DNA from 4 places in the Halodesulfovibrio marinisediminis DSM 17456 genome. Region 3 is predicted to be linked to each of the others. Evidence: predicted binding sites of a transcription regulator. Region 3 holds the regulator's gene; each other region holds the start of a gene.
The links. The regulator sigma-54, encoded in region 3, starts transcription at its own class of promoters, with help from an activator protein. The targets are predictions, from matches to a motif close to CTGGCACGGNNNNTGCTT.
Positions count from the first base shown of each region.

Region 1: the regulator sigma-54 is predicted to act here: its motif matches at 1,959-1,976, upstream of BUR09_RS04765 (Spy/CpxP family protein refolding chaperone).
Region 2: the regulator sigma-54 is predicted to act here: its motif matches at 4,529-4,546, upstream of fdhF (formate dehydrogenase subunit alpha).
Region 4: the regulator sigma-54 is predicted to act here: its motif matches at 3,441-3,458, upstream of fliJ (flagellar export protein FliJ).

Region 1 covers NZ_FSRG01000004.1:36,424-43,749, reverse strand. Annotated here, with positions in the region: gene BUR09_RS04770 (ATP-binding protein) at 1-1,793, opposite strand, end outside; gene BUR09_RS04765 (Spy/CpxP family protein refolding chaperone) at 2,033-2,563, shown strand; gene BUR09_RS04760 (vWA domain-containing protein) at 2,892-3,320, shown strand; gene BUR09_RS04755 (hypothetical protein) at 3,710-3,925, shown strand; gene BUR09_RS04750 (DNA polymerase IV) at 4,036-5,238, opposite strand; gene kdsB (3-deoxy-manno-octulosonate cytidylyltransferase) at 5,468-6,217, shown strand; gene carA (glutamine-hydrolyzing carbamoyl-phosphate synthase small subunit) at 6,217-7,326, shown strand, end outside.
Region 2 covers NZ_FSRG01000003.1:344,529-351,854, reverse strand. Annotated here, with positions in the region: gene BUR09_RS17110 (4Fe-4S dicluster domain-containing protein) at 1-453, opposite strand, end outside; gene BUR09_RS01725 ([Fe-Fe] hydrogenase large subunit C-terminal domain-containing protein) at 453-1,844, opposite strand; gene BUR09_RS01720 (4Fe-4S dicluster domain-containing protein) at 1,844-2,434, opposite strand; gene fdhF (formate dehydrogenase subunit alpha) at 2,419-4,518, opposite strand; gene nadE (NAD(+) synthase) at 5,340-6,302, shown strand; gene BUR09_RS01695 (hypothetical protein) at 6,863-7,326, shown strand, end outside.
Region 3 covers NZ_FSRG01000003.1:781,887-789,212, forward strand. Annotated here, with positions in the region: gene BUR09_RS03765 (PTS sugar transporter subunit IIB) at 1-371, opposite strand, end outside; gene BUR09_RS03770 (PTS sugar transporter subunit IIA) at 375-809, opposite strand; gene rapZ (RNase adapter RapZ) at 841-1,731, opposite strand; gene BUR09_RS03780 (PTS sugar transporter subunit IIA) at 1,744-2,193, opposite strand; gene hpf (ribosome hibernation-promoting factor, HPF/YfiA family) at 2,202-2,738, opposite strand; gene rpoN (RNA polymerase factor sigma-54) at 2,794-4,221, opposite strand; gene lptB (LPS export ABC transporter ATP-binding protein) at 4,421-5,143, opposite strand; gene BUR09_RS03800 (LptA/OstA family protein) at 5,144-5,674, opposite strand; gene lptC (LPS export ABC transporter periplasmic protein LptC) at 5,674-6,261, opposite strand; gene BUR09_RS03810 (KdsC family phosphatase) at 6,262-6,783, opposite strand; gene kdsA (3-deoxy-8-phosphooctulonate synthase) at 6,773-7,326, opposite strand, start outside.
Region 4 covers NZ_FSRG01000004.1:790,463-797,788, forward strand. Annotated here, with positions in the region: gene BUR09_RS08010 (hypothetical protein) at 1-103, shown strand, start outside; gene fliM (flagellar motor switch protein FliM) at 321-1,301, shown strand; gene truA (tRNA pseudouridine(38-40) synthase TruA) at 1,525-2,298, opposite strand; gene BUR09_RS08025 (MotE family protein) at 2,302-3,024, opposite strand; gene fliJ (flagellar export protein FliJ) at 2,951-3,385, opposite strand; gene BUR09_RS08035 (adenosylcobinamide-GDP ribazoletransferase) at 3,499-4,236, opposite strand; gene BUR09_RS08040 (SAM hydrolase/SAM-dependent halogenase family protein) at 4,239-5,177, opposite strand; gene BUR09_RS08045 (redox-sensing transcriptional repressor Rex) at 5,311-5,955, opposite strand; gene BUR09_RS08050 (ATP synthase F0 subunit C) at 6,048-6,356, opposite strand; gene atpB (F0F1 ATP synthase subunit A) at 6,434-7,135, opposite strand; gene BUR09_RS08060 (ATP synthase subunit I) at 7,139-7,326, opposite strand, start outside.

The DNA.
Region 1 (7,326 bases), on a different contig from region 3:
ATTTCGATAATAAACTGAGCACCAGCACCTTCCTGTGATTTCACACGAATAGTGCCGCCATGTGCTTCAATAATCTTAAGAACAATGGCCAGTCCCAGCCCTGTGCCCTGACTTTTCGTTGTATAATACGGTTCAAAAATACGGACTGCATCTTCTTTGCTGATGCCCTTACCGGTATCAGAAATAGCCAACGTAACCAGATTGTCCGTATGGGCAAGATTCATAGTAAGAATACCGCCTTGCGGCATAGCTTCAAGACTGTTCAAACAAATATTCAAAATTGCCTGTGACAATCTGTCCGGATCAACAAAGAGCTTAGGCAAGGTGTCATCAATACTTATATCTAAAACAACGTCATGTGCTGCTGCATCTTGTTTAATTAACCCAAAGCAATGTTTTGCAAGAACATTCAAATCCGTTTCAGCACGCCGCAAATCTGATGGTCGCGAAAGACTTATGAGGTCTGTAATTACACGATTAAGGCGTTCTACCTCGTGCACCATAATGTTAGCTGCTTCCCGATCCTCTGACCCTTCTTCAAAACGGCTACCGAAGTATGTTGCATACCCCTTAATTGAACTTAGCGGGTTACGGATTTCATGTGCAACGCCCGCTGCAAGAGATCCCACTGCAGCAAGCTTTTCTTTACGACGAACTTCTGCTTCAAGGCGACGCACTTCGCGAAGATCTCGTAAAAGATACACATATCCGATGGAAGTACCGTCATCCAACGTAACAGCAGACCCGCTCACACCGATCGGGATAATTTCACCACGCTTACCAAGACACTCAACTTCAACCTCTGAAAGCGCCTCACCGCCGGTCAGTTCCACAAGACGGGCCACACATTCCGGCAACACTTCCGATGGGCTTTTTCCGACAACATTAGCGTCAGTAATATTCAGCTGTTCCAGAGCAACGTCATTCAATAAGGCTATACGACCATTGTCGTCTGTTACCAGTAATCCATCAGGCAGATTAAACATAACCTCGTTTGCCAAGGCTTCAGAGCTCTGCATACGTCTACGAGACTGGCGCGCTTTCTGCGCCCATGTGAGAGCAAGGAACCCAGCAAGACCAATAAGCAAAATGAACACTGCATTCACAACAGCGTGTTCTCTATTCACCTGCTGTGCAGTTGCGAAGGTCTTCTCATCCAGTCCAATATAAATAACCGGAACAGGACCGCTTTTCGGAACAAGCTTACACCTGAACGAATGCTCTTCTTTTGTACATCCTTGTTCCTGCGCTCTCATTTTATGCCCCATCCTACGCCCCATCATTTTCATATGAGACATCATCTTGGGCCTGCCCCCAACAGGCGCAAATGGCCTGAACTCTCTATAAACAACAAAGGCCTTTTCGTTACCTTGCTCCATAATTCGCCATGAGACCTGCCTTCCCGGGCGTAATTCAGCCAACTGCTGTGCAGTAAATGCACGGGAACCAACAGTATCTGGATTACTATGAGCAATGATCTTGCCGTTAGCATCTGTTACCATCAAAAAAAGTATTCCAGACTGGCTGGCCATTTCTTCAAGCAACGTCTGGAGCCTGAGCGCTCTCATGTTGTGGCGAAAATCTGTTCTGGTTCCGGCCTCCAGAGCTGTAATGATGGAGGCACCTTTCTCTTCATAGAATGTTTCCAACTGGCGATTTTCCTGCTCAATCCCCCGTATAGTCATAAAGGTGATCACAGTACCGAGGATAACTATTCCCCCGATAAGCAACCATAGCGAGGTAGCAAATTGAGATCGCAATATTTTTTTCTTACGAAGAATGGTCTCTTTCATATCAGCCCTGTGTATTCTTTTTTATCAGTGTAAAAAAAATGAACAACCAGCACAAAGCATTCTGTATGTTTTTTTTACACCTGCATTTCGGCTCATCTTTCGCCAAAATAACTTTCTCTATTTAACCATTTGTTTTTTAATGAATTACAAATCATGCAAACAAGTTTGGCACACGCGTTGCTCTAGTAGAACTAGCAAAACGCGAACCATTACTTGATTATTGAACATAGGAGTTCATTATGCGGTTTAAAGCATTCAGATTATTAATTGCAACAGCATGTGTCATGGCTGTCGCTACCGTAGCGTTGGCAGCAGGTCCAAACTGGACGGATCTCAGCGAAGCTCAACAGCAAAAATACATGAGCCTCCATGATGACTTCATTCAGAACACTACTCCACTCCGTGATGCCATGTGGGCAAAAAAAGTAGAGCTAAATGCTCTTATGAATAACGAAAACGTTGATGCAAAAAAAGTGGCAGCTTTAGCTACTGAAATGAATAAACTCCGTGCCGAAATGCGTGCACAGCGCGCCACATTTGCAGCTACTGTTAAAAAGGAAGTCGGAATTGAACCACTCGCCAATCCTCATCGTGGCAACATGGGCTACGGCTGTCCAGGATACGGTCCTAACAACGGCTGTGGATATGGTGGAAAAGGTATGGGTAAAGGCATGATGCGTGGAAAAGGTATGGGACAAGGTATGATGCGCGGACATGGTCCTTGCGGCAACATGCCAATGCAAGCACCAATGCAGGCTCCTGCCCAGTAGTAACTAACCTTCACACATTCCGTTTATACACTTCGCAATTCCGTCACACTCGTGACAACGAGTCCTTCACCTCGCGTGACGCATTGCATACTCGTTCTTAATTACCTCTCCTAAGGTAATATGAATATAAAGGGTAATAGGTACCCTTTCTCCCCCAAAAGGAAGAGCCCTGTACACACTCCTCAAGTACAGGGCTTTTTCTATTATCCTATCGAAAAAATGGTCATATTCTCTGCCCCCCTATCATACCTCTATCATTGAGACGTCCTCGTTCAATAGTACAATGTTGGGAACCTATACACTTCCGGACACACATTAAGGGGGAACTATGCGCCAAACCACCCTTATCTGGGGAGCATTCGTAGCCCTGCTACTCATTCTCTCCATTACTGCCGTACAATATGAAACACGGAAAAATTCCGACACAATCTATGTTGAGCAGACTGAACCACAGCAAGTCACACTTATCCTCAACACAGCAGCCCCAGATAAAGTCGAAACAACTTTTTCTCTTGCACGCAAGCTCTACGACAGAGGAGTTGACACCACGGTGCTCCTGGAAGGTTCAGGAGTAACACTGATACGGACAACGCTCGCAACATCAACTAGGTATAAAGGTGCGATTGCTATCTGCCCTCACTGCATGGCTAAATTCAATATAAGGAAAAGCGAACTACCGGATGGAGCCTACATGGCCCCAGAAGAATTAACCTACAGCATTCACGCAGGTGACAAGCTACGTCCAAGATTCGAATAAACAATGAAAACAAATGGGGATATTCCAAAAAATATTAGGTGCAATATGTACCCTAACTCTTCTTACAATCACAACTACAGCATGTGCCTCAACACCGCTTCCGGCTAAATTCTATTCACCGGAAAACCCCATGTATCAAAACATGACATTTGTCATTCACAATAGGGATAACCTTCGACAAGCAGTACGTATCGTGACTCTAGCAAACAAACGCCAACAAGCTGGGATTCAGACTATTATTCTTTTTCAGGACACAGCGGTAGCGCTTCCAGTTGTTCAAGGTATCCCCTACGGAAACATAACAACATACAATACGAACAAGCTGAGCGTACAACCGCAACTAATGCCCATCTGTCCCAAACAGCAGTACAGAGGATATTTCTCCTCTTGTGCCGGAAATCAGTCTTCCGGATGCTCCGCAAATCTACCTGCCAATTTTAAAAAAACTGCTCATCAACCACGCTAAACTGGGTGGAAAAGTAGTGCTGTGCCCATGCTGTTACCAAATTCCATCAGAACGAATCAAATTCCTCCCGAAAGAAATTACACCTGAAAAATTCCAGCGCCTTAAAAAACAAATGAAAATAAAAGAAGGTGGGTATTAAAGCCCCCGTCGATAACAAGAGCAAAATAAAAAAGGAAGGAAAGTGTACTAGCAGAAATACATACGCCCTATATAGCCAGTGAGTTATTTTAAACCATAAAGGACACGGCCCTATTCTTCATCAAATCCAAATAACCTGCCACGAAAAATAGCTTTTTTTCCAAACTTGTTACGCACAGCATCCAACGCTTCATCAAGCTTTTGCTGTTTTTGCGTAGCGCGTACAACTCCAGTGCATTCATGCTTCATATGATCAAGCATATTCAACTGTTCGACACCGGTTGTGTTGTAATTGGAAATTCCAACTCCAATGAGACGAACAGGCTTCACAAGCTCAATTGCATCCAGAAGATCAACTGCGACCTGATAAATAACATCTGTCGTATTGGTAGGATCTGGCAACGTCTTACTGCGAGTCAATGACTGAAAATCGTTGTACTTGAGCTTTAGCGTAATGGTTCTTCCTTTCAGCCCGTACTTTCGCTGATTCTGTCCAACACGCTCTGCGTGACGCATAAGCCACTTTTTCAACAGCCCCTTATCAAGGGTGTCCTGATGCAAGGTGTTTTCAGCACTTTCAGACTTTGCTTCTACAAACGTCTCTACAACACGATTATCAATACCGTTGGAACGCTCCCAAAGGGCTATGCCGCTTTTACCGAACCGACGCTCCCAGAATTCTTTCGAATAATCCAACACCTGTCCACAAGTGCTCACGCCGAGCTCTTCAAGTTTAACAATAAACTTTTTCCCGACACCAGGGATTTTGCGCACAGGAAGATCATGTAGAAAAGAAGCAACATCCTTTTCGTAAATTGCATACAGCCCGTTAGGCTTATTGTAATCCGAAGCAATCTTAGCAAGAAATTTTACAGGCGCAATGCCGATAGAGCAGGTAAGCCCCACTGTATCAAAGATTTCCTGCTTCATACTTTGCGCCATTTGCACTGGAGACCGAAAAAGATGACCGTTTCCTGTGGCATCAATATATGCCTCGTCAATTGAGGCTTGTTCCACAACCGGAGAATATGAATTGAGAACGGACATCACGTTTCGAGATAGTTCGACATATCGTCCACGGGAGTTGCCTGTATAAATAGCGTGCGGACACAGCTTACGAGCCTGAACAATAGGCATGGCAGAGTGCACCCCGAACTTACGAGCTTCATACGACGCTGCACACACAACCCCGCGATCACTAGAACCGCCCACAATGACAGGTTTCCCCCTCCATTCTGGATGATCCAGTTGCTCTACAGAAGCAAAAAAAGCGTCCATATCAAGATGCATAATACAACGTTTCATAGCGATCATATATCAGAATGCTACTGGAGACAGAAGCCCCGCCACCAAGCAACGCAATTTCGTACAACATTCACGTAAGAATCATAGAAATTCAGTATGATAGTAAAAACACATTTTTCTTCTTTTCTTTTTCCAAAAACTAGCATACTCTCTGACGGTTTAAACAATGCCCCATAGCGTGGGGTTTTTCTGTGTCCAATCTATGAAAATCCCTGATCACAGGGAAATAGGTGTGCATATGGCTCTAACAGCTACCTGCTTTGGTATCATACCCGCACGGTACGACTCCTCACGTTTTCCAGGCAAGCCGCTTGCGCTTATCGAAGGCAAGCCGATGTTCTGGCATGTATATCAGCGTGCCTGCTCTTGTCCGGAATTCGATAAAGTTGTGCTGGCAACCGACGACGAACGTATCGCAAGCATGGCGCGCGAACTTAACGTCGAATACGTAATGACCCGAAAAGATCATCCTAGCGGGACAGACAGGGTTTATGAAGCAGCTTGTCTGCTCGGTGCCGGTGAAGACGCTGTTATTGTGAACATCCAGGGCGACGAACCTGCACTTAATCCAATTATGCTCACCGAGTTAGTTACCCCGTTTCTTACAGACAGCAATGTGCAGGTATCGACACTTGCCCACCACATTTCTTCTGAAGAAGCAGCCAGCCCTGACAAAGTAAAAATTGTTCAGGCTGTTAACGGTGATGCGCTGTACTTCTCACGTGCGCTGGTACCGTTTGCAAGAGATGGTAAAGCAACTAACGGGTATCTTGGGCATATCGGCTTATATGCATTCCGTTTTGGAGTTTTAAAGCAGTTTACAGAGTGGGAGCAGTCCAGCTTAGAGCGAATAGAAAAGCTTGAGCAGCTGCGCCTTTTAGAGAATAATGTTCCAATCAGAGTGGTATGCACCGAGCATAAGACACACGGTGTGGATCGTCCTGAAGATATAGACGTAATTTTAAAACTTTTACGGGAGAACGCCTGATGAAAGCCATTTTGGCACTTGAAGACGGCTTTGTACTTGAGGGTCGCTCATTCACCGGACCTGGTGAAACTGGCGGTGAGGTCATCTTCAACACTGGTATGACCGGATATCAGGAAATTTTGACAGACCCTTCCTACGCTGGACAGATGGTATGTATGACATACCCGCTTATTGGTAACTACGGCGTAACTGAAGAGGATATCGAGTCAGGCGGAGTTCACGCTGCAGCACTTATCGTTAAAGAATGCTGTAAAGTTCCTTCTAACTGGCGTTCGGTAGCTTCCTTGCCGGACTACCTTAAACGTAACAGTGTGCTTGGTATTGAAGGAATTGATACAAGAGCACTTACCAGCCACATTCGCAAGAACGGCGCAATGCGAGCCATTATTTCTACAGAAGAACTTGATGTAGAAAAGCTTGTAGAAAAAGCAAAAGCTCTTCCATCTATGGAAGGACTCAATCTTGTAAAAGAAGTTGCACCAACTGAAGTATACCGATGGGACGGTGTTCGACCACAGAATGTTCGTCTTGTAGACGGTGTTTACAACTGGAACGGCAAAGGTCCTAAAGTTGTTGTGTACGACTTCGGCATAAAATGGAACATCTTACGCCTATTGCATGAACAGGGACTTGACTTACTAGTTGTTCCTCCGTCATTTACAGCAGAGCAGGTTGCATTGACTGGTGCTGATGCAGTATTTTTATCCAACGGTCCTGGCGACCCTGCTACTCTTAAAGATGAGATTGCCGAAATTACTAAGCTTTGCGAAATGATGCCTGTTGGCGGTATCTGCCTCGGCCATCAGCTGCTTGGTCACGCATTGGGTGGTACTACATCCAAACTTAAATTTGGGCATCACGGCTGTAACCATCCTGTTAAGGATTTGACAACTGGACGAATTGAAATTTCTTCACAGAACCATGGCTTCTGTGTTGAGCTGGATAGTGATGATGTAGAAATTACGCACATCAACCTCAACGACAACACTGTTGAAGGCATTGCGCATAAAATTAAAAAAGTAATTTCTGTGCAGCACCATCCGGAAGCTTGTCCGGGACCTAACGACAGTCACTACTTCTTCAAACGATTCAGTGACATGGTTAAAGAC
Region 2 (7,326 bases), 440 kb from region 3:
CAGTTCTTTTCGGGTCAGCAGTGTAAGTGCTCCAGCCGGACAAACAGCTATGCAGGCCGGACCAAGCTCACGTCCGGTACAAAGGTCGCATTTGTGGGCGACCAGTCTAGTTGAAGATTCAGGGAGGCACCCCACTTGCATGGCGCCGATGGGACAAACTGCCAGACAAGCTTTACAACCAACACAGTCCACTGTGTTCACACGCACAGCCTTTCCATCAGAGAGTATGGCTCCAACAGGACAAGCGGCTACACATGGGGCATCCTCGCACTGACGACATTGGACAGGAGCGGTGACTTCCGCCTCGTGAACAATGCTTAATCTTGGAGAAAAAGGTAACTTCTTTTCTCCTGCCTCCCCCATATCCTCATCCATGTGAGCATCAACACAAGCAATCTCGCAGGCACGACACCCTATACAGCGGGAAGGGGCTGACAAAACAAAGGCATGCATTATTCATGGCTCCCTGCATCATCTCCGTAACTGGTATGGAGCAAGTTATGAGAACGGTGTCCCAGCTGTTTTTCCAAATAATTTTCATAAAGCGCTGTAACAGAAGGATTTTTATGTGAAACCCTTACAGAAAGTTGTTTATCAAGATTATGCAGGCTCTGACGACGACGAGAAATAGCATCAACAACATCCACGTGCGGCAGAAGTTTCGGCTGTCCTCCTCCTGCAACACAACCTCCGGTACAGCACATAACTTCCATGAAATCAAAGTCTGCTTTGCCTGCCCTAACATCCTCAAGAAGTTTTGCGGCATGTGCGAGACCTGAAACGATCACTGCACGCACAGTTCTTCCAGCCACGTCCACAGAAGCACGGAATACCCCTTCAGCAGCCTTGCTGAAGTTCACTCCACTTTCGCTTACTTCATTTCCTGTTGTAACCGCAATTGCGGTACGAAGTGCGGCTTCCATAACACCGCCAGAAGCTCCGAAGATGACTCCCGCACCGGAATAAAGCCCAAGAGGCACATCAAAATCTTCTTCCGGAAGATTCTCCAGACGGATACCTTTTTTCTTAAGCATGTCTGCCAGTTCGGTAACGGTCAAAACTGCATCGACATCAGGAGTACCACTCGCCTGCATTTCAGGACGGCCAGCCTCATATTTCTTAGCAGTACAAGGCATTACTGCAACACTGGCAATCTGTTCAGGGGATTTTCCTGCGATTTCTGCACCATATGTCTTGAAAAGCGCTCCAGCCATCTGCTGAGGAGATTTGCAACTGGAAAGGTGCGACAGTAAGTCCGGCCATGCTGTTTCCATGTAACGAACCCAACCAGGGCAACAGGAGGTAAACATAGGCAAGTTCTCGCCGGATTCAAGACGCTGCAGAAGCTCTGAAGATTCTTCCATTATGGTTACGTCAGCAGCAAATATGGTGTCATACACAAAATCAAAGCCCAGTCTGCGTAAAGCTGCTGCAAGCTGACCGGGGGTAAGTGTGCCCGGTGCCAGTCCAAATTCCTCCGCAATGGAAGAACGTACTGCCGGTGCACATTGCACCATGGAAGTCTTGGTGGAATCAGCCAGCATTTCAGAGACGTTTCTCTGATCAATCCGGTAATGGGCGGCAAACAGAAGGGAGTTGTCATCTTCAGGCAAACCACGTTCCTTGCGCATCTGCGGCAGCTGCTCTGCTACATCATCAAAAGGAGAGGCAAAAGCAGAACATCTCAAAACACACTGACCACACATTACACAGCGGGAAGCATCAATTGTCTGAGATTCATTCTGATTTCCGATTATCGCATTCACCGGACAAACTTCGGCACAACGACGGCAACCGGTGCATAACAAAGGGTCAATAGAAACAATTTGGGATGGAGTAGTCATTATAATTCGTCTCCGGATCTAGCTCCGAAACCTTTCAGTGCCAGCGCTGCTTCAACATTGCGACGTTTTTTAATTTTAACAGGCTGTAATAAAACCAATGCGTTTTCAGGGCAGGCTTCCACACAGGCAGGCCCCGCCTCACGGCCTTTACAAAGGTCGCATTTGCTGGCCAGAAGAGCCGGTTCAATCTTAACATCCTCAGGAAAATCAGGATCGACAATACGACGCATAACCGATTTACCGTTTTCCAAAACCTGCGCCATTTCCATGGCACCAAACGGACAACTAACCAGACAGGTTTTACAGCCTACACAACGACTTTCATCAACCTGCACCCCATTATCGCTTCGGTAAATGGCGGAGTTAGGACAAACAGCAGCGCACGGAGCATCTTCGCAGTGTCTACAGCCAACAGGGACACGGATATCTTCAACACAAGTAAGGTACAATCTCGGGGATAAGGAACCTTTAAGGCTTCCAACGGATACCCCGCCATCAACATGTGCAGCAGCACAGGCCAACTCGCAAGCACGGCAGCCTATGCACTTTGAGGCTGAAGCTAAGATAAAGGGGTTTAAACGTGTTGGCATGACAAATGTTCCTCTATGTGTTTTAAATTCATTGCTTGAACATCACCAGTGAGCTTGCGTACAGATACTGCACAAACTTTAAGCTGCGGAGTACCTGTCACAGGATCAGCAGCAGAACTGGTAAGAATATTGGCCGGACTCTCGGAGAAGTGGAATGTCATAAAGACCAGCCCCCGACGAACCCTACGGGTAACCCACGCCCTACCCGTTGCTGCACCACGGCGGGAACGAACCTCTATGAGATCGCCATCTTCTATACCGTATTTAGCAGCATCAAGAGGATGAATCTCAACAAGTTCTTCAGGCCATGTACCAACAAGGCCAAAGCAACGTCTGGTCATGGTGGCAGTATGGTAATGGGCTACAACGCGTCCGGTGGTCAATGTCAGCGGATATTCGTTGTCCGGAAGTTCGGCAGGCTCCCTGTGGGTAAGGGGAACAAACTTTCCTGCTCCACGCATGCAACTGCCCACATGCAGAATCGGGGTACCGGAATGCTCTTCACTTGGGCATGGCCACTGTAACCCACCGTTTTCAAGCCGTTCATAGGTGATTCCGGCATAACTCGGAGTAAGCATTCGCATTTCGTTAAATACATCTTCAGCTGTTGCGTATCGTTCCGGTCGGCCAAGCTTTTTCAGTAGTTCCGCAAGGATCACCCAATCCGGACGGCTATCACCTACAGGTGGTACAGCACGGCGAATACGCTGAACTCTTCTTTCAGTACTGGAAAACGTCCCATCTTTTTCCGCAAAACTAGCTCCGGGGAGCACTACATCAGCGAGTTGTGCGGTTTCAGTCAGGAAAATATCCTGAACAACAAGGAAGTCTACCTGCTTCAGACAATGCTCTACATGGGTAATGTCAGGATCACTGCGCATCGGGTTTTCCCCGAAAATGAAAAGCCCTTTCAACCGGTCCTCATCGATTGCAGTAAGCATTTTAGGGATAGTCAGACCGATTTCTGGAGGAAGCTCAACTCCCCAAGCCTTTTCAAAGATATCTCTTGCCGCATCATCAGTTACCGGACGATAACCGGTCAGTACGTTGGGCAAAGCTCCCATGTCACAAGCGCCCTGCACATTGTTCTGCCCTCGAAGTGGGTTCACGCCAGTTTTAGGACGACCAATATTACCGGTCAGCAGAGCTAAGTTGGAAACAGCCAAAACATTACTTGTCCCTGTTGTGTGTTGGGTAACCCCCATCGTGTAATAAAAGGCGGTATTGGCAGATTGAGCAATGCAACGCGCAGCCTTGCGAATGCCATCAGCGGGAACTTCCGAAATCTCAGATACAGTCTCAACGTCAAAGCTTTCAAGGCTCTTGCAGAAACTTTCAAAATCCTCGGTTACAGCGGCAACACGTTCAACGTCAGCCAAACCGGAATTAATGATTTCGCCTGCAATAGCAGAAAGCAAAGCTGTGTCCGTTCCGGGACGAAGTCGCAGCCAGACATCAGCCTCGCGAGCAAGATCAATCTCGCGCGGGTCGATAACAACCAGCTTTGCGCCGTTGCGCTTGGCTTCCATCATGCCCAATCCAATTATCGGATGACACGCTGTAGTATTGGAGCCAATGACACATACACAGTCCCCCTGCCCCATATCCCATAATTCCCGAATGGAATTCGTCATGGCACCACTTCCCAGAGATGTAGCCAGACCGGCTACAGTTGGGGCGTGTCAAAGTCGCGCACAGTGATCTATATTGTTTGTACCAATTCCTGCGCGGAACAGTTTCTGAAAAAGGTAATTTTCCTCGTTGGAACAACGAGCACTGCTGAATCCACCAAGAGCATCTGGGCCGTGGGTAGACACAACATCGGCAAATCGCGTTGCAACAAGGTCGAGAGCCTCATCCCATGTTGCGGGAACCAATTCCCCGTTTTTACGTATCAAAGGTTTTTTTAACCGATCGGCATGGTGCACAAAATCAAACCCGAACCGTCCCTTCGAACAAAGGGCACCTTGGTTTACTAAAGGTTCAGGTCCTGGTGAAACACTAATAATGCGATCGCCGTCTACATTAAGAGACAAGGCACAGCCGACGCCGCAGTAAGGACAGGTGGTAGAAATATGTTGCATATTCGAACTAAGGCATGAACCATGCCATTTGAAATTGATTTTTTATCCATTCATAACAATGTGATATAGAAAAAGCGCAAAAGCATTTTGCAAAAAAAATAAAATTGCATGCAAAAATGTTCTGCAACAGAGCAAATTGCATGCAACCATGTCAAGACAAAAGCACTCGAGATAACCATCTGTGGAATTACGCTATTATTAGTCTACGTAAGTTGCGCTACTCACTTACAACTCTTAGAAAACATGAAGCACAACTGACTACCAAACGACTAGCTGCAACAATCTCTCTCTTGCTTGCAGAAAGCAGGAGTCATTACAACCATCGCCAAAGAGATAAGCTACTCTACTAAAACAGTGCATGAGTGAAAAAACAGCATGCAGCAATTCTATTTCCAACATAATAAACAAGTTCGCGACCTTTGCTATCTTTTTTCTGCTAACCATTGAACACCTACGAAACATTTTCAAGACGATCTCAAGTTGATTATGGATTTCTCAATGCTTGTAAAATTCGCTACATGCTAAGCAAAACGCCTTTGCAATAAATACAAAGACGAGTGCTATAATCTAATTATTGACTTCACTTAAATTGAACTCACTACCCACTATCCAGCCTTGTTAGCCAGCCATGATAACTCATTTAATCTTGAGTTATCTTTATGAGAATAATTTTTCCTTTCATAAAAACGGTGATACATGTTCGATAACTCTCCGAAAACAGAACCCCATCGCTCTTAACTTCATCTAACCTAGCGTCAGATGCAAAGATAGAATGGGCTATCACTTGGTGATTAGCGAACAACCGAACTGGAGGTGCCCCCGTGACACTTGATTTACGCGTAGATGCTACTCAGACTGTCGAAGAAATTTCGAAGTATCTGAGACAGATAGTAAAGCGTAACAACTCGCACGGCGTGATTCTCGGCCTGAGCGGCGGACTAGATTCTTGTGTCCTTGCTGTACTAGCCGTACATGCTCTAGGGCCACAGGCGGTAACCGTTGTCTATCTTTTTGACCAAGACAGCGATCCGATAATCGCCCAGAATGCCCGGCTTATGGCGAAGAGTCTGGGGCTGTCCCTAGAGGAATCCGACATTTCAGAGGACATGGCGAAGCGCGGCGTATACGCTTCGATTTTCACGAAAATGCTACGAATTTCCGGTGCAGTAGCAAGGGTCAGTGCAGCGAGCTACAAACTGATATGCGGCGAGACACCGTTTAAATCCACGCTACGAGTCGGCAGCGGTGAAACATTGCAACCTTGGTATAAGCGTTTGATGTTTAACTTGACCATGCATCACGTTGATGCCGGCTTCACCCAGCGCCATGTTTTTCGACGCGACATCCTCGAATGCATCGCAACAGAGCGGAACTTATCACTGATTGGGGCGGCTAACCGATCCGAATGCGAAGTAGGCTGGTTTGTTAAAGATGGAATTGACGATCTAGAGGTGCAACCTCTCACAGGGCTATTAAAAACGCAGGTCCGTCAACTGGCCAAAGAATTAGAGCTGCCCGAGCCTGTCCGCAACCAGCTGCCCTCGCCCGATATGGCGCGAGGTGTGACGGATGAATTTGGAATCGGACATGAATACCGTATTATCGATATCGTCATCGATGGACTAGATCGCGGCCTTGCAGTGGAGGAAATCGTAGCTCTTGGTATTCCAAAAAAAGACGTGATCGATATTTGTGACCTAATGCGTCTGTCGGAATGGAAAAGGACGTCACCGCACGAAATGCCTCCGGTCAGCGGCAGGTACGGATCGAACGTTCGAGGTTGATAAAGCCGAATCATTAAGATCAGCATCCTCTTCTTGGGTTCAATGCTCCTTAGATAGTCATGATAGGAATCCGTCGGGATTACCTTACACCAACTCTCCGTACCTTCTCGTCGAGCCTCGACAGAATCGTTTGTGATTCAATAGGAAAGTAAAAATATTCGATTCTCGTCGCCTCCTCAATGAGCTAGCTAAGGCTCTTACTGTAAACGGTAAGAGCTTTTTTTATATCTACTCCAACAGTTCGGTATATTTTCTGCACACATTGGAACACCCCATGTGCCGATAAGCATCCCGCTAGTCCTACTTCCGAAACAGAATACAACTAATAAAAAACTCCCCAGGTCATTTGTCACGGGGAGTTTTCCTATGAAATTTTCTTTTATCAGAGGAAATATGCCCTGATATATAAATTTGAGCTACATCATCAATTGAAAACTGAACATATTGAGGTATACTCAATAGTAATACGAAATTTATCTCCAAGATCTTACTAAGAATTCCTCTATAGGGAGAATAAAGCTTTGTAATAAGTCTTTACCCAACTAACAGGAAGGTAAGCCATGCATCCATATTATGAAAAAAAAGAAAAGAAACTTCAGAAGAAATACCAACAAATGAACCGTTGGGCTTCCGAAGTTCTTCAACAATATTATGGTAAAAACATAATCAACATAATTATGGACGAGGTAACGCAGGAAACAAATAGCATAATCAAACGACTACCTTACATAGGTGGCAACGAAAATGCCTATACACCAATTATTGAAATTAATGGCTGGTTCATAGGTTTCTATAATGTCACCAAAAAATATGGATTTATCCCTGAAGCAGCAGCTTACATCAACGGAAAAGTTTTCAAACGATATTGCGAACAACTGCCGAAAATACTCTGGTATCCTCTTAAGAAACTAGCATTCTCACAACTAATGAAAAACTATTTCAACAATCAGGCAAAAAAAAGCCAAGAGCGTCTGTACCCTGAAGACTTTGTATATACCTTTAATGTCGATTCAGTAACTGGTGG
Region 3 (7,326 bases):
TCTTCATCATGATCTGAAATGGCAATATGATCACAGAGCTGTTTTTTGCCCGGAGCATAATGCAGGTTGCCAATGTTAATTGATTCAAAAGAAAAACCTTCGTCATGAATTCGTTTAGCGTCATCACAGTCTGCAACAATAATAAGTGTTTCTTGCAGATTATTGTGCTGAGCATAACTCATAATGTCTGCCACATGGATAAAATCTACAGAGATTCGCCCAGGGATAGCGAGAGTAGCAATTTGCTGGCGTAGAACGTCATCTGCAAAATCATCATTTACTACGAGCAGGTGTTTAGCATTCGTGTAAGGAATCCAAGTTTCAATGACCTGACCATGAATAAGTCGGTTGTCGATGCGAATCCAAGCCATAACTTACTCATTAACCTTGCTTCGTAGAATTTCACCGGCCATTACAATACCCTTGCCACCAGCATCTTTTGCTTCAATAGCAAGTCGATCTAATGTCATGGTACGGCATCCGAAGACTTTAAGCAGCATTGGAAGGTTTACACCGGTAAGAACTTCCAGATGTCTGGTTCCGAGTAATGACAAGCTTAAGTTGGTTGGAGTTCCGCCAAACATATCAGTAAGGATGAGAACACCGCGTCCCTCGTCTACACGCTCAACCATTTCTTTAATGGATGCTACTGTTTCCGAAACATCTTTTTCGCTGTCAACGCTTACAGTTTCGCAAGAAGGTTGTTTGCCCATAATGACTTCTGCAGCACTTAACAATGCGGCGCCGTAGTTGGTATGGGTGACAATAACTACACCGATATTTTTTTCTTCAGGAAATGTGGTAGACATGAGATTTTATGTATAGTTGTTAGCTTAGGCGTTACGCCAAGTTAATATGACGGTGCTCTTTTGAAACAGCAAAGTCAGTTTTTTTCAAAAATTCGTATATGGCCTCAGTTACCGAAACAGAGCGGTGTTTTCCACCAGTGCATCCAAAGGCAATGGTAATTCGGTACCGCCCTTCTTTCTCCATTTGCAGAAGAGTAAAGTGTAATAAATCTTCAAGCTTTTTTAGATATGTTTGTCCCATACTGTGTTTAAGAACATAGCTTACCACAACATCATCTTGGCCCGTATACTTTCGTAACTCTGGATCATGGTGTGGGTTTGGCAAGAAGCGTAGGTCAAAAATCATATCTGCTTCAGAAGGAGTACTATGCTTAAAGCCAAAGCTCATAAGATGAACTTTAAGACCTTTTACATCGTTTTCTTCTGACTGCCATCTGCGTTGCAACACGCGGCGTAGGTCGTGAATAGAATATTCTGAAGTATCAAAGATAAAATCTGCTTCTACACGGGCAGGTGCCATGAGAATACGCTCGTTTGTCATGGCTTGTTCAAGCCCTACTCCATGTCCTTCAAAAGGATGCGGACGTCTCGTTTCTTTATATCGGCGGAGAATTACATCAGCACGTGATTCAAGAAAAATGACTGTCGGAGCATAGCCTGCTGCACATAATACTTCGATGAAGTCAGACCATCCATTTTTTAATGTACACTGCCGAACGTCTACACCAAGCACAATTCCTTTGTAACTCTCAAGCCCACATCCGGTGAGCACTTCTAAAAATTGAGGTGCCATAGACACCGGAAGTCCATCGATAGTGTAGTACGCCATGTCTTCAAAGACTTTAAGGGCACTACTTTTGCCAGCTCCAGAGAGGCCGGCAACAATAATTAGAGGGATTGTTTGCTGAGCTACAGAGGTCATAGTGTATTTGTGCTAGGCTGCAGATAAAAGGTTCCACAGTGCTTCTTGGGAGTCAGATTCCATAAACAATTGTTTGAAATCTTCGTCTTTCAGAAGTCTGGAGATCTGGGCTAGAATGCGTAAATGTGTTCCTGCTACGTTTTCCGGAGCAAGTACCATAAAGAAAATCTTGCATGGCTTTTGGTCTAGAGCATCAAAATCCAGCCCTTCAAAACTGCGACCTGCCACGACTACTATTTTATCAAGTGAAGCAAGTTTTCCGTGTGGAATGGCGATTCCATTACCGATGCCTGTGGTTCCAAGAGCTTCTCGCTCCATAAGAACATTAAATACTTCTTCTGCATCGAGTGATGGATTTTTTTTAACAACAGGAGCCAGAAGCTCCGCCAGCGCCTCTTGTTTGGTGCTGGCGGTAAGCTCCGGCAATACAAGTTCTTTTTCCAGGTATTCACCCAGTTTCATTACTTTTCCTAGTAAGCGGGATCTATCAAGCCGAAGTTGTTATCTTTTCGGCGGTACATGATGTTAACCCGCTCGGTTTCGGTATTAAGAAAAACAAGGAAATCATAATCAAGCGCATCAAGTTGCATAGCGGCTTCATCAAGATCCATTGGTTGAGGTACAAAATCACTCACTCCGAAAATGGTTCGTTCTGATTCTGCTATTTCTTCCAGAGGGATCGTCCCTTCGAGAATAGGCTTTTCTGTGCCCTTACGTTTCTTTTGCAGTTTTTCCGTACTTCGGATGATCTGTGCTTTGAGTTTATCTCGAATCAGATCAACCGTTGCATACATGTCTTCAGACTGTTCAGTAGCGGAATATGTAAAGTTATCCGTTACAAGTGAAATTTCGGCTTTGTGGCGGAAATTGTCAACAGAAAGTGAGACTTGCATTTCCACATGTTCAGGGTTCAGTAAGAATCTGCCAAGCTTGCTGAAGCGACGATTGGCATATGCTTTAAGGTGATTGGAAGGCTCAAAGTTCTTGAAAGTGAATGCGATGTTCATGTTGCCTCCTAATTTGGATACTTTTTGAAACCCTGTGAGTCAGCTGGGTTCGCTTCTAGAATACCACCTTTCTCTTGGATGATGAAGGGATATTCATTGCGGTACGGTATTTAGCTACAGTTCTTCGTGCAATGTTAACCTGCAGTTTTTCTTTTAAGATTTCTCCGATTTTTTCGTCGCTTAATGGTTTTTTCGTATTTTCTTCACTAATAAGTTTTTTAATAAGAGCCTTAACGCTCTCAGATCCGACCTGACTACCATCATCAAGGCCAATTGCACTGTTGAAGAAGAACTTGAGTTCGAAGATACCGTGCGGGGTCGAAATATACTTATTGGTTGTAATACGGCTTACCGTTGATTCATGCATGCCGATATCGTCAGCAATGTCTTTAAGAATTAACGGCTTTAACGAGGTAACGCCGTCTTGGAAGAATTCTTTTTGATATTTAACGATACTTTCAACTACCTTATACAAAGTTCGCTGCCGTTGGTACAGACTTTTTATAAGCCAGGATGCGGAACGCATTTTATCCTGATAATAGTCTTTTTCTTCCGAATTGATCGTTTTTGGGAGTTGCTCAGTCAGCTCACTGAGCTGCAACTGAGGCAGTCCGTCTTCATTAAGGACAATGACGAAGTCCCCTTCGTATTCGTAAATGTAAACGTCTGGAGAAACGTAATGCGGCTCTCCTCCGCTGAACCGAGCTCCCGGCATAGGGTCGAGGCTCTGGATTACATCAAGATACTCTTTGAGATCTTCAAGAGAAATTTTGTATTTTCGTGCAAGCGGCTTGTAACGGCGCTTTTCCAGATCCTCAAGATGGTTGGTAATGATATCTACAAGGATTGGGTCACGATCATAGTTAAGGGCTTTTACTTGAACAAGCAGGCATTCCTGTGGGGTGCGAGCAGCTACTCCGACAGGGTCAAACTGTTGGATATGCGCAATCATTTGTTCAACAGTTTCAACGTCGCTTTGAGCAATTTGAGCCAGTTCTTCGGAAGATACATGTAAGTACCCATTAGAACTGATGTTACCAATGACAACCTCTCCAACTCGAATCTGTTCTTTAGTGAGGGGAGAAAGCATCAACTGCCAGTTCAGATGTCCATCTAACGTTGGAGCAGGGGCAAGACGAGCTTCAAAAGAGCTCATTTCTTCCAGTGCTTCAGATTCCCGCATCGAAACCTGTTTGGTAGTGCTTGAAAAATCGCCCAGATAGTCTTCCCAGTCAGCGTTGTTTGAAAGCTCTTTGTCGTAAGCTTCCTGTTCGTTTTTTCGCTGTTCTGCGTCAGAAGTTTTGTCTGGATTTACACGTTCTTCTAAGGACTCTTCCAAAAAAGGGTTCTCCAGCAGCTCTTGCTGAACGGTTTCAGCAAGTTCCACGCGTGAAAGCTGCAACAGTTTGATTGCCTGCTGCAATTGCGGGGTCATTACAAGCTGCTGAGCGAGCTTTAATTGTTGGCGAAGTTCAAGAGCCATATATAAGAATGTCCTATGTGGTTCGACTAGCTAAAAAGCTGAAATATAATGTATGAGTACTGCCTATCAAAAAACATTCCAAATTAGATAACTGACTTCTTTTTTGCCACATAGGAACGTTATATGCAACCAAGAAAAAAGCCCGTTGTACGGGCTTTTTACAGTTGCACATGTGCAAATTATATTTTTTATCAAAATGCTAGAGACTAAAACCTTCTCCAAGGTAGACGCTACGCGCCTTCGGGTTGTTAACAATCTCCTGCGGTGTGCCGGAAAGAATGATCTGCCCTTCGTAAACAAGGTTGGCTCTATCGCAAATTTTTAATGTTTCTCTAACGTTGTGGTCGGAAATAAGAACGCCCATCCCTTTATCACGCAATTTGCGGATGATGTCCTGAATGTCGTCAACAGCTAGAGGATCAATACCAGCAAACGGTTCGTCGAGGAGAATAAACTTCGGGTCACGGATAAGTGCACGGGCAATTTCAAGACGACGACGTTCACCACCGGAGATATGCATTGCGTGAGTATCACGAATATGGCTGATGCCGAATTCTTCCATTAATTCTTCGGCGCGTCTTTTCTGAGCATCTCGGGAAAGTTCTGTTTGTTCTAAAATGAGCTGCAAGTTTTGATACACAGTCAGTTTTTTGAAAACAGAGCTTTCCTGAGGAAGGTAACTTAGACCGATTCGAGCACGTTCGTGCAATGGCCAGTCTGTAACTTCCATATCATCTACACGTACAACACCTGCATTTGGTTTGATAATACCGATGAGCATGTAGAACGTAGTGGTCTTACCTGCACCGTTAGGTCCGAGAAGTCCTACAATTTCGCCCTGCTCCATTTTCAGGTTGATATTGCGGACAACCTCGCGTTTGCCGTAAATCTTGCAGAGTCCTTCAGCTTGAATAACAGACATTTATTTTTTTACCTTGTTACTTGGTGCTGAAAAAATTGCTTCTACTGGCTGGCTGGAGGAACCAAGCACTTCACTACGGTTTTCTTTTACCCAGAACTTGATCTTGTTGCCAGTAATTGTGTTTTTCCCTTCACTTAATTTTGGAGAACCAGTCATGACGAGCAGTTCATCCTTTAAAGTGTAGGTTGCTTTGTCACACGTACCTCTTCTGTCCTTTTCCATTTTAATGCGGACATTGCCTTCTGAGATAATTTTTTCAATTTTACCAGGGTTGATGCCGCTAGCTTCTTTTGATTTTGGAGCATTTTTGTCACTCTGCAAGTACACAGTTACTTTGTTTGCCCACATATCAGCCTGCGGATGTCTTACGATAACGTTTCCGGTAAACACGACTGTTTGACCGTCAGCGCTGTATGTCATTTTTTCAGAGGTAACTTTTACGTCATCTTTAGCTGGTTCTGCCATAACGGCAGTGCCGGTAATGGTTAAGAGACAAAAAGATAAAATCAGAATTCGGAACAGGGCTTTCATTATTTTTCTCCACCAGTTGCTTTATCCAGGTTTTCAGCGCGGAAATTCACAACCACATTACCGGTTGCAGTAATTGTATTTTCTTTCAGGTTCCAACTTGCATTGTCGGATGACCCGTTAAATCCTTCGCCTGTAAAGATCACATTACCGGTCATAATGAGCAGTTTCTTTTTATCTTCAAAAGTAAGCTCACTACTAGTAATGGTCCCTTTCTGGTTGGTTACTGTCACGTCACCCCATAAACGGGCAACGCCTTTATTCTGGTTTATAGTGCCGTTTGGTGCCACAATGTGCACTTTATCGCGGTCTGGCTGAACAAAGTATGTGATATCAGGCTCAGCAAGATCAATTATGCTCTCATCTTTTTGATACCAGCCATTGGTTGCTTTAAGAGTCCATAGCTCCTTACCAGCTTCACCCTGTTTCAGCTCAATACCTTTTAAAGAAAGGTCAACATTTGTTTTAGCATTATTGCCTATGGCTTCACTGACTTCATCTGCAATCTGTTTTTCAACAGAACTTTGCAGGTAGTACAGCCCGCCGCCAAGCAAAGCTAATAATGCTCCCCAAATCAACCATTTTCTCATTTAATCACCTATAGTGTTCACAATACCTTCAAGCTTTCCTTGAGAGTACATAATAAAATTGAGTGCTTCGCGGACAGCTCCGTGTCCACCTTTAGCTTCTGTTTGTAACACTGCGACTTCTTTAACTTCCTGCATTGCGTTTGCCACAGCAATAGGAAGCCCTACTTGGCGCATGGGTGCCAAGTCAACCCAGTCGTCACCAATATACGCAATCTGGTGCCAATCAAGATCATACTTTTCTTTGATCTCTTTAATGCACGCCATCTTTTTTAAATGGCCGGCGTAGTAATCAACAATGCCAAGATCGTTCATTCGAGAAGCAACAGATTTTGCTTCTAGTCCTGTAATAACGCCAATGATAAGGTCACAAGCCTGAGCTGCTTTAATACCAAGTCCATCGAGCACGTTAAACCGTTTTGTTACGTTACCTTCATGGTCATAGTATAACCCACCATCAGTGAGCACACCATCACAATCAAGGATAATGAGTTTAATACCCTTGGCTAACGTCTCAGCTTTCATAGTTCATGCTCCAGAGCGCAGTAAGATCACGAAGAAGATGTGGAAGTTTGGCAAGTGGCCAACTGTTAGGGCCGTCGCAAAGAGCGTTGTCCGGATCTGGATGGGTTTCGATGAATACGCCGTTAACACCTGCGGCTACTGCTGCACGGGAAAGGCGAGGAACAAAGGAACGGTCTCCGCCGGAAGAGCCGCCCTGCCCTCCTGGGAGTTGGACAGAGTGTGTTGCATCGAACACGACAGGTACGCCGAATGACTGCATAATCAGGAATGAGCGGAAGTCTACAACAAGGTTGTTATAGCCGAAAGATGCGCCACGTTCTGTAAGCAAAATGTTTTTGTTACCGGTAGAGAACAGTTTATCCAAAGCTGGCTTCATGTCCCACGGTGCGACAAATTGTCCTTTCTTAACATTAATAACGCGACCTGTATTTGCAGCAGCAAGAAGAAGGCTGGTCTGGCGGCATAAAAATGCCGGAATCTGCATTACATCTGCCACTTCAGCAACCGGTTCGGCCTGATCTGGTTCGTGGATGTCGGTTACAA
Region 4 (7,326 bases), on a different contig from region 3:
CCGTCGGTCAACTTCCTGTCCATATGATGTTGGAGAAACAATTATCATGCTCGGATATGCAAGCCAGCATGATGTGGACAGGGTGAGAGAAAAATATTCGTAACAAACCAGTGTGTTAGTGTGAATGGTCAATAGGAGGAATTGTGTGTCTACGCTCTGTATACTTTTAGGTATGCATTACAGTGAGAGTAGACAGGGTATTGGCATTAATAGTGCATAATAATTACCCAGACACATGTTGTGTCAAAAAATTCCTACTTGATTACTCGCTATGTGCTCTGCACAACGCATGAGTACAGGTTTTCGGAGATACAGGACGTATGAATAAGATTTTAGCACAAGATGAAGTAGATGCTCTGCTGCGTGGACTATCTGGCGGCGAAATCGAAAGTGAAACGGATATTCCGGAAGATGAGACTGGGATAGTTGCATTTGACCTGGCAAACCAGGACAGGATTATCCGCGGCCGTATGCCGGTTCTTGAGATTGTAAATGATCGCTTTTCACGTCTTTGCACAAACGCACTTTCCAACGCAGTGCGTAAGCGAGTGGAGCTGAACCCGATTTCGATTGATATGACGAAGTTCGGGGACTTCATGCGTTCTTTGCCTGTTCCGACAAGCATCAATATTTTTAAAATGGAGCCGCTTCGCGGTAACGCCATTATCGTTGTAGATTCCCGCCTTGTTTTTGCTTTGGTGGAAAACTTTTTTGGCGGGGCAGGAAGTCAGCCAAAAATTGAAGGGCGTGAATTTACCCGTATCGAACAGGCGATTGTTGACCGCGTTATAAAGATTGCGCTGGATAACATGGAAGAAAGCTGGCGCCCTGTGCATGAAGTTAACTTGGAGCTTGTTCGTTCTGAGATTAACCCGCAGTTTGCTGCAATTGTGCCGCCAAGCGATGTTGTAGTTGTTATTACCTTCGAGGTGGAGCTGGAAAGCGCAATCGGTTCATTAATTGTGTGTCTGCCTTATGCGACCATTGAACCTATCCGCTCCAAGCTGCATGCAAGTTTCCAGACTGAACGTTTGGAAGTTGACCATGCTTGGGTTTCCCGCCTGAAAGAACGTTTGCTTGAGACTCCTGTAGATATGAAAGTCCGGTTTGGGGAGTCAAAAATAACTGGTAACCAGTTGCTTCGCCTTAAAGTAGGAGATGTCCTGCTGCTGGATACGGACACCGAAGATTTGCTTGAAGCAACAATCGAAGGCGTCAAAAAGTTCCATGGAATCAGCGGTACGGTAAAATCAAACAAGGCGTTCCAGATTGTAAAAGAAGAAGAGCCAAGCTACACGTAGCTAGTAATTATCATTAAAAATGTAATAGCTACAATGCACCAACAACCGTACAGTAATTCCATACTGTGCAGAGGGCACGGTGCGCGTATCTTGGACAAATGGTTATGCGTGTTCAACTGAAGGCCGGAGCAATCCGGCCTTCTCTTGTGTTTATTGATAAAAATATAGGTTTGTTATCGGAGTGTGGGCAGCGGAAGTGCGCAGCTGAAGGATGTACCCTGGGTTAATAAAAGACTTTATGCATGCAGAGACCACATGCAGGAGCTGTAGCAGGAGCTACAGTTCGATCTTTAGCGGCAAGAATATCAAGTACGGATTCCGGTGTAATTTTATGCCTGCCACATGCTACGAGTGTTCCCATGAGGTTACGCACCATTTGCTTTAAAAAACCTGTGGCCTCAAACGTCCACACGAGTTCATCCGGCAGTGATTCACGTTGGGCATAATCAGGGCAGTTATGGGAGATGCGGGTCATTGTGCGGACTGTGCGGGTGATATCGGTTCCAATGTTTTGGAAGCTTGCAAAGTCATGCTCTCCGGTAAGTGACTCTGCTGCGGTCTCCATGGCCGCAATATCCAGCGGACCTGTTTTCCATACAAACGGATAGCGTGCAGGCAGCACGTACTTATTATTAAGCCACAAGGTGTAAGTGTAGCTTTTGCCTATTGAACTGAAGCGGGAGTGGAATTCGTCATCTATTGTTTCCACACTGGTGACAGCAATGTCATGCGGGAGTTTGGTGGTGAATACTTTTTGCCAGTTCACCCGTGCCCATTTTTCCGGCAAATCAAAGTGCGCGACTTGGGCATCTGCATGTACACCGGAATCAGTGCGACCGCTGCCATGCACTCTAACTAGAGTGCCGGTGACAGCGGTCAAAACTTTTTCAATTTCGCCTTGGATAGTTGGTTGTGGGTGTTCAACCTTGGGAGGTTGAATTTGCCACCCGACGTATCGGGTACCAATGTAGGCGACAGTAATTTTTATACGGGGCATTCTCTACTCAAATGGTAACTGCATATTTGTCAGTGCCTCGGAAAGACGTGCAGCCTTGTCCGGTCTGACAAAGGTCAGGATTTCACCTGCTTTACGTCCACGCATGCCAGCCAGAATTTTTACAGAAATTTCTTCATCGAGGCTTTCAAGAACCTGTGCAGCTTGTTTCCCTTTCATGTTGGAGTACACGTCTACAAGGTGCTTCATTTTTTTGTCCTGCGTCTCTTTTGCATTGTTAAGCATGACTTGGAGACGTTTTTCAAGTGCCTGCAATTTAGCAAGCTTCCCGTCGATGGTTGCCTGAAGGCGAGTGAGTTCTTGTTCGCGTCTGTTCAATTCAACCTGCTTGTTTTTAAGCAGGTCGCGAGTCATGGAATCTTCTACCTTTGGCTCTGGAGCAGGTTTTTTAGGCGCTTCTTTTTCTTCAGCATGCGCTTTGGTGGTAGTAAGCGTTGCTGATGGTGTTGGCAAGCTCTCTTTAACATGTGCAAAGCGTTCCTCAAGTGTGAGAGAGGTATTGTCAGCCACTGTCTCTATATTTTTCTCAGAGCTTGTCGGCAGGATAGAAGTAATTTGTGTGTCAGTATCAAAAACAATAGACCCTACGAGAATGAGCTTGAACAGAATCGCGCATCCGAGAAGCTTACAGAGTTTAGAAAGCTTGAGCTTTGAACCTAAGTGTTGCTGTTTCGTCGAGCTGTTGTTGTTCTTTTGTCTTTTCTTCATGTGCGTGCCGCTTTGCTTGGTTTTCTTTAAGTTTTTCCAGAAGCTTTTTTTCCTGAGATTTCTCAGTCAAATCTTGCCTTGCAGAGTGTAGTTCTTGTGCGAGTGTCAGGAGACGATGTTCAGCTGTGCTGATATCTTGACGCACACCTTGCAGGAAATTGCGGATAATCCATGCCTGCGCAGGGTCTGAAGTAGAGCTCATGAGTGCCTGGTTCTCCGCAAACGATTCTCGTAAGCCGTCAACGCGTTGTACCTGTTTTTCGTACTTGCGTTGTACTTCAGCCATAACAAGTTTGGCCTGGTCTTCCAGCTGTGTCCTGTATTCGAGCACCTGCTGTAACTTGAACTTGAATGGTGCCATAACCCTTCCTAGTAGTGTCAACTGAATGACATGTTACCTAGTTGTATACTAGTTATAGCATGTTCCGTGCCGAAGTTGCTGAATCAGGTTTTCGGTGCATGAAGAAAGAGGCATTAGATGAGGTATGCCAGCATCGCGATGAGTTCTCCACCGATAATGGTAGCACCAAGAAAGTCACCGTTGATACCACCTTGAATGCTGGCTAGTCGGAGATAGGCCCAGAGCATGCCTGCGCTGAGGATAACTGTGTATATGGTAGGTAAGAAGCCACAGAGAAGGAATCCTGTGACAATCGCGAGGGCTGTTTGAATGAGTATGGTAGCGCGCGTTGCACCTTGCAAAAAAAGACGTCCTTGTACGGATTCCTCTGGTGCGTCACCTAGACCACCGATAATAACAGAAGCAACACGGCCTGCAACAGGCGCAAAGATAAGCACCTGCCATTCACCGAGCAAAAATAGTTCGTGTGCAAGTAGAGTTTGGCCAAGAATGCCTATCACCATAGCAATAGCGCCAAATGCACCAACTCTGCTGTCTTTGACGATTTGCCAGAAGCGTTCTCCTCTGGCACAGCTTCCCCATCCATCCCATATGTCTGCCCACCCATCCCAGTGGAGTGCTCGTGTAATCCATATAGAAAGGAAAACCCATAACCATGCCTGAATCCAAGGATGCTGGGAAAAAATACCGAGTGCAAAAGGAAAGGTTATAAGAGCCCCGATTGTGAGGCCGACAGCATAAAATTGACGCATGGTTGCGGCGATTTCTTCGCTGGAGCACATGCGTGCAGAACCGAGGCGCGTCATAAAACTGAGCGCCGTCATATATTCAGACCAGTATTGTGTCAGCATTATTACATCTCGGGCGTAACAGAGAGACCTATTTTGACTTGTTCGCCTAGCTTGAGGTTGATGAATTGTGCTGCTGAGCACATATTGCATGCAATTTCCAAGTATCTTTGACTCCCGCAGATTATGCCAATCTGATTTTCAGATAGCTCTGCGTAGGCAGATATGAATTTGAGTGGGCGACTTGTTTGGGTATACAGAGTTAGTTCGCCGCCGTTTGCGATTTGTTCACGCCATGTTTCGCTTGGTAACCCAAGGACAACATTGCCGAAGGAGTCTATGTGCAGCACATGGGTTTCAATAATGTTATTGTCCACTTTGGCCAAAAAATCTGGCAGCATGACTATAGAGTCGGTCAGTAGGTGACCATGACGTTTCATGTAGGGGGTCAAAATGGAATCTGTTTTCATTGGTTGCGGCGGGAATATTTTCACCCTGCAGTCCCGCGTTGAATTTTTACTGAACGGCGCAGGAATTATGCATTCCATATATGATGGCATTTGTTCAATATGTAAGGCAATGTCTGCCGCTAATGGAGAGAACAGGGTTCTACCATGGAATGTACAAGAGTGGGTTGTGTAGTCCAGCGGCAGGTTATGTTGCATTATTCTGTACACAGGAGCTGCCGGATAACGGTTATGTAGGAAAGAGAGGCAGCCATTATCCGGAGCAAGAATGGTTTTATTATCTAAAACCATGCATAGAATATCACGCGTTGTTCCTACGCCCGGATCAACAATGCACACTGTAATAGAGTAAGGCGGGAGGTGCTCGATAGTTGAATCGAGAAAGAACCCTGCCTGAGCTATGTTGTATGGCGCAATGTTGTGTGTAATATCGAAAACTTGATGCTGCGGAGCAAGTGTGTTTAACACGCCTTTCATCTGTGCAACGTATGGGTCTGTGTTACCAAAGTCTGTAAGTAGAAAAAAGCTGAGTGACATTTTTTTCCTCCAGAAGCTAGAAGCCAGAATCCATCATAACGCTTTTACCCCGTACACAATAGTATACGGGGTAACTAAAGAAAAATTTTCGACCGATAATTTGAGCGCAATAACTAATATATTTCCAAATGTACTACTTAGAATGTGGATGAGTGATATTAAAAGAAAGTGCGTACAAATGGTGAAAAAAGTCTACGTATTCAACATATACATGGTCAGGAACAGTAATACGGGACGGTGCAAAGTTGAGAATACCGTTAATACCTGCTTCCACAAGGTGGTTAGCAGCACGCTGGGCACGCTCCGGAGGAGTAGTAATAATACCGATTTCGGCGCCGTTATCGCCTATCATCTCGCGCAAACGCTTTGTACAAACAACTTCTAGTCCTGATACTTCTTCGCCGATCTTAAACGGGTCGCAATCAAATGCACCAACGATGTTAAAACCGCGGAGACGGAACTCTTTATGGTTGAGAAGAGCTTTACCAAGGTTACCTACACCAACGAGTACGGTTCTCCATTCCCTATCAACACCAAGAGCGCTGGTGATAGAAGCAATAAGGTTTTTTACGTAGTAACCAACACCACGCACACCGAATTCGCCAAAGTAAGCAAGGTCTTTTCGTATCTGTGAAGCGTTAACATTGCACGCTTTTGCAAGCGGCTCTGAAGAAATAACTTCAGTACCTTCGCGCTGAAGGTTTTCCAACACTTGAACATATACGGCCAGACGTTGAATGGTCGCTCTTGGAATATGTTCACTTTTTTGTTGTGGCATGAACGCTCCAAATTTGTGAAATAATTCTCATAAGTTAAGGTGAAAAAAGGAGGCCGCAGCTACGGCCTCCTCTAAATAGGCAAGTTGTAGACTTACGCAGTGAGAAGCATAAGGTTAACAACGAGAGCGTAAATGGAAAGGGATTCTACGAATGCCAGACCAAGAATGAGAGCAACGGTAATTTTGTTAGATGCTTCTGGGTTACGTGCAGTACCTTCACAAGCAGCTTTCAGACCAAGCCCCTGACCGATACCACAACCAGCAGCAGCAATAGCCATGCCGAGAGCAGCGCCAAAGTATACGAGGTCGCCGTAGGTGTTAGCACCGTCGGATGCAAATGCTACAGCTGCGATGGAGATCAGAGCAACGGTGTTGAGAGCAATCATAAGAAACTTACGCATTTTGAAACACTCCTAAAATTATTTTATGTTAGTTGGTCGAAGACCATTTCCCCCGGAATAAGGCCGGAACATGCGGACTAATGTGCGTGTTCGAGAGAGCCTTTGAGGTAGATCATGCTGAGCATGAACCAGATAAATGCCTGCAGACACTTAGCAAGACCGAACAAGAAGTAGATCGGAATAGTACCTACAAGAGGTGCCAACAGGAAGAACAGGATCAGAACAATTTCTTCACCTCTGATGTTACCGAAAAGACGGAGTGTCAGAGAAAGTGGACGAGCACAGTGAGAAATGAGTTCAAGTGGTAACATCAGCGGAGCCAGCCACCAGAATGGGCCGCAGAAGTGCTTGATGTAACCGAAGCCCCAACGCTTGAGGCCGATCCAGTTGTAGTATGCAAATGTAAACAGAGCCATTGCTGCGTTCGTGTTAACGTTCGCAGTTGGGGCGTCGAAGCCCGGAATAAGGCCCATGAGGTTCATTGTAATAATAAAGAGGAACAGGGCAGCAAGAACGTGGAAGATTTTTCTTCCGTCTTCACCGATGTTACTCACTACGAAATCTTCGAGACCGCCAATAATGACCTCGAAAACGTTTTGTAACTTTCCGGGGACAAGTTTAATTTGTCCGCGTACAAGGAAGGCCAAAGTAAATAGAATTGCCATGGCGATCCATGTGTAAAACACATGGCTAAAATTGACTACTTCCCCGTTGATAGTAATGCTGTCCATGCCTGCGAGAGGCGCGAGCAGCACCGGATGAGGCAAACCGCTTGCCATATCCTAAGCCTCCTTGGTTTTCCGCCCATTCTGTCTGGAGATCATCCAGATGAGCATCGTTACCATACTTGTAGCCAAACCGGACACAAGTGCCATCATAGGAACATGAAACTTCACGATCAAAATGGCGACAGCCACCCCGACCATAAGAAGACGTCCATAAAATCTGAATAGCATTCCCCACAGCATGC